One region of the Blautia sp. SC05B48 genome, then DNA from elsewhere that is predicted to be linked to it. Evidence: riboswitches for the same ligand, from Rfam matches in the RefSeq annotation. Region 1 holds a riboswitch; the other holds the start of a gene.
What was found. Region 1 has a riboswitch for cobalamin ahead of EYS05_RS10180 (cysteine-rich small domain-containing protein). Riboswitches for the same ligand answer to the same signal wherever they lie in the genome.

Region 2: it holds a riboswitch for cobalamin, as region 1 does, so the genes downstream of both, EYS05_RS09545 (ABC transporter substrate-binding protein) here and EYS05_RS10180 (cysteine-rich small domain-containing protein) in region 1, are expected to answer to the same signal.

The regions. Positions count from the first base shown of each region.
Region 1 covers NZ_CP040518.1:2,220,229-2,222,434, forward strand. Annotated here, with positions in the region: gene EYS05_RS10175 (C40 family peptidase) at 1-644, shown strand, start outside; cobalamin riboswitch at 847-1,035, shown strand; gene EYS05_RS10180 (cysteine-rich small domain-containing protein) at 1,313-1,600, shown strand; gene EYS05_RS10185 (phosphatase) at 1,708-2,206, opposite strand, start outside.
Region 2 covers NZ_CP040518.1:2,077,663-2,079,868, forward strand. Annotated here, with positions in the region: gene pcrA (DNA helicase PcrA) at 1-842, shown strand, start outside; cobalamin riboswitch at 944-1,234, shown strand; gene EYS05_RS09545 (ABC transporter substrate-binding protein) at 1,341-2,206, shown strand, end outside.

The sequences.
Region 1 (2,206 bases):
CAGAAGAGGAAGCAAGACGCCAGGCAGAGCAGGAAGCACAGCAGGATGAGGCGGACGAGAGCGAAGATGTACAGTACGATGAGGACGGCAACGTGATCGAGAATACAGATGAGGATACTGCAGAGGATGACACCGAGCATGTGGATGAAGATGCAGACAATGTGATCGAGGATGATGCGTCCGGGGATACTGAGAATACAGAGGATAATGCAGACGCAGATTACGATAACAGCACAGATGCATCCGAAGAAAGTGCAGAGGACACATCCTCAGACAGTGACAGTCCTTCTTACAGCAGCGGTTCAGGATCTTCTGTTGTGAATTATGCCACACAGTTTGTAGGAAATCCTTACGTATGGGGCGGAACAAGCCTTACCAATGGTGCAGACTGCTCCGGATTTGTACAGAGTGTCTATGCGAACTTCGGAGTCAGCCTTCCGAGAACATCCTATGAGCAGCAGAATGCAGGTACAGAAGTATCCTACGCAGATGCACAGCCGGGAGATTTGATCTGCTATGGCGGACACGTGGCTATTTACATGGGTAATGGCCAGATCGTTCATGCATCGAACTCTCAGGACGGGATCAAGATCAGCAATGATGCTACATACAGAACAATTGTATCTGTAAGACGTCTTGTATAATAAGAACGTACAACAGAAAATAAAAACACAGCAGCCCGACAGCAGTTTGTCGGGCTGTTTTTGACGTCGGAAAAAACACTGAAAACCTATGGAACGGAGTGAACAGCAATAAAACATGCTCATAAATATATAAATATTGAAAATAGTATTGACATATAATTAACAGGATGTTATTATGATGTCAGTATAATTCCATATTGAACATAGCAAGTGCTGAGGATGGCTGACAGTTATGTATTGATTATCAGAGATCCGCAGAAAAGGGAATCAGGTGTGAAACCTGAGCGATCCGGTCACTGTAACGGAGGAGCAAATCTCATAGTCCATTGTACGTATGTATGAGAAGGAGAGAGGAGCCATGATCCCGGAGCCAGGAAACCTGCTTGTTATGGCGAGGTTAAACTTCCGTGTAAAGTGTAACAACCATTTCAGGGACTCCGCACCCCTGGGACGTTGTCTACTTTTTTACGAGAGTAGGCATTTTTTTATGGAATGCGCCTGTTCATATGAATTATACATGATTAAATGGCAGGCGATACTACTCCGGATACATTCGTTCCCTCCGCGCACTCATGAACGGATTATATTTCTACCCCGGGGTGGCATCGCTACCTCTTTTTTTATAGGAAAATTTATGCGTGGTTATGTCAGGAGAGGAGAAAAGAGCCATGGAGAAGCCATACTGGGAAGGCAAAGAATACTCTTACTTCAGCCACAAAAAATGTGAGTACTTTCCATGCCATAAAGGAGCAGATCCGGAGAACTTCAACTGTCTGTTCTGCTATTGTCCTTTATATGCACTGGGAGATAAATGTGGTGGTAATTTTCGCTTTACGGAAAGCGGCATCAAAGACTGCACCGAATGCAAGCTTCCTCACAGAAGAGAGAACTTCGGATATGTTACAGGTAAATATAGCGAGCTTGCGGAAATTGTACGGAAGCAGCGGGAAAAATAAAAAACAGGTCAGTTCAGGTACAGGAAAATGCATATTCCTGTGTTTGAACTGGCCTGTTTTGTTTTGGGGTGGACAATAGCTGTTATCTGTCGGAAAAATACAGAAGATCATTCTCTGGTTTGGAGAAAAACCTTGAGTCTGGGAAGCTGGTTGTTGAGGATCAGCTGTTCCGGAAACATGGCCTGATGAACAAACTCAGCAGCATAGGTAAAATCTCCGATATGCTCCGGGCCATGGCTGTCACTGGAAAGAAGCAGCGGCAGATCATATTTGCGGCAGCATCGAAGGATCTCGAAACAGTTTTCTCTTGTGTCGCCACGATAGCCATAAGGTGCAAGAGAAGCTTCGTTGATCTCAAAGATCGTGCCGGTTTCCCTGGCAGCCCTTGCAAGCGCATCATAATTAACCGGGTAATGAGTGTTATCACTATGTCCGAGGATCTTCACACAGGGGTTTTTCATTACATTGATAAAAGCTTCTGTGTTTTCGGCTCTGGTACCGCAGCGGTAATTCCAGGCATGCATGCTGGCAATGGCGTAATCAAGTTTACATAATAATTCCTGATCTAAATCTACCGTTCCGCTGCGGTCAAGGATATTCAGTTCA
Region 2 (2,206 bases), 140 kb from region 1:
AAGGACTGAAAAGTAAGGCAGAGGCCTATACAGTCCGTGAAACCCTGGAAGAGGTCATTGAACTTACCGGTTATGTGAAGGAACTGGAGGCAGAGAAAACGGAGGAGGCTCAGGCGAGGATCGAAAATATCGACGAGCTGATCTCCAAGACAGAATCCTTCCAGGAAGCCATGGAGGAGGCCGGACAGCCGGCAACACTTTCTGCATTTCTGGAGGAGATCGCACTGGTGGCAGATATCGATTCTGTTGATCCGGATCAGGATTATGTGCTGCTGATGACTCTTCACAGTGCCAAGGGACTGGAGTTCCCAAATGTATTTATCGTGGGAATGGAGGACGGTGTTTTTCCGGGATATGCTTCCATCTGGTCCGGTGATCCGTCGGATATCGAGGAGGAGCGAAGGCTCTGTTATGTGGGGATCACCCGTGCCATGAAGGAACTGACTTTAACCTGTGCAAAACAGCGGATGATCCGTGGGGAGACTCAGTATAACCGTGTGTCACGTTTTGTAAGGGAGGTTCCACGGGAGCTGGTAGATCTTGGACATACCATTCAGGAGAAAAAGCCCAGAGTAGATGATATCGTATCTCCGAAAAGCGCCTATGCCCAGATGAAAATGAATTTCCAGGCAAAGAGCACCCTGCAGAAAAAAGATTTCACAGTGAAGAAGGCGGACAGCCTGGACTATGGTGAGGGAGACACGGTCCGTCATGTGAAATTCGGAGTCGGTATCGTAAAAAATATCGCAGACGGCGGCAGAGACTACGAAGTGACGGTAGACTTTGACAAAGTCGGCGTGAAAAAAATGTTCGCCGGTTTTGCCAAGCTGAAAAAGATCTGAGAGGGATCTCTCCGGGCAGACTATTTCTGCAAAAAACTGTAAAAATCCGGCCTCAAGGTTGTAATTGGAAAACCGGTATGTTAGAATCAGTATCAGCGTAATTGAATTGCTGTGAAGTGAACAGTATCACCGGCACATATGCTGCCGGATACTGTGAGGAGGGAATCGGGTAAAAAGCCTGAGCGGTTGCGGCCACTGTATACAGAAGAAGGGATTTCACATGCCATTGCAGAAACTCATGTGAGAAGGCGAAATCCCGATGTCAGAGAGATTCTGGAGAAAATTCTGATACATCATTCATGATCGGCTAAAAGATGAATGGTGTATCAGTTTTTATTTTGCGGAGTTTTTTCTGAGTCTGTAAGTCAGGAAACCTGCTTGACAGTATGTAAGTGGGAGCTTCCGTACAAAGTGTTCCGTGCAGATTTTATGAAGCCCCATCTTTTCGGTTACCCATAGGCAACAGGAGATAAAACAGGCGAAAAGAGAGGAAATGAAATGAAAAACAAGTATGTATCCACAAGAATCATGGCAATGGTAATGGCAGCGGCAATGACCGTATCAGCAGCTCCGGCTGTTTATGCCGCAGAGAGAGCAGACTCCGAGACCATCAAGGAAGACAACCAGCCGGCAGCAGAAGACAGTACAGAGTCTGCAGACATCGAAGATTCTTCCGCAGAGGCAACCAAGACAGAATATCCTCTGACCATCACAACCTATGATTACGATGGAAACGAAATCGAAACCACTTATGAAAAAGCACCGGAAAAAGTCCTTGCTGTATATCAGGGAAGCATTGAGACTATGCTCGCACTTGGTCTGGAAGACCACCTGGTAGCTACCGCAGGTCTTGATAATGAAGTTCCGGAAGATCTCAAAGAAGCATTCTCAAAAACAAATTATCTTGACGAATTTACCCCATCCCTTGAAACTGTAACAATGCTGGAGCCGGACATGATCTTATCCTGGAGCTCTCTTTTCTCTGATAAGAATCTGGGAAATGTAACAGACTGGATCGACAAAGGCTGCAACACCTACTACAACACCAATACTCGTCCGGACGGCGACAGAACACTGGAAAATGAATTCACAGATATCTTAAATATCGGAAAGATCTTCGATGTACAGGACAAAGCACAGGCTATCGTTGATGATGCAAAAGCAGTGATCGACAAAACTCTTACTGCAACTGCAGATGTAAAAGACAAACCAAGCGTAATGGTATTGGAGCCTCTTGGAGATGACATCACAAACTATGGCGTAAAGAGCCTTGGCGGAGATATGGTAACACAGTTAGGCGCAACTCTTGCAAACCCGGATGCTTCCACCGTTGGAAAAGAGGATATCATCGCAGCCAACCCTGA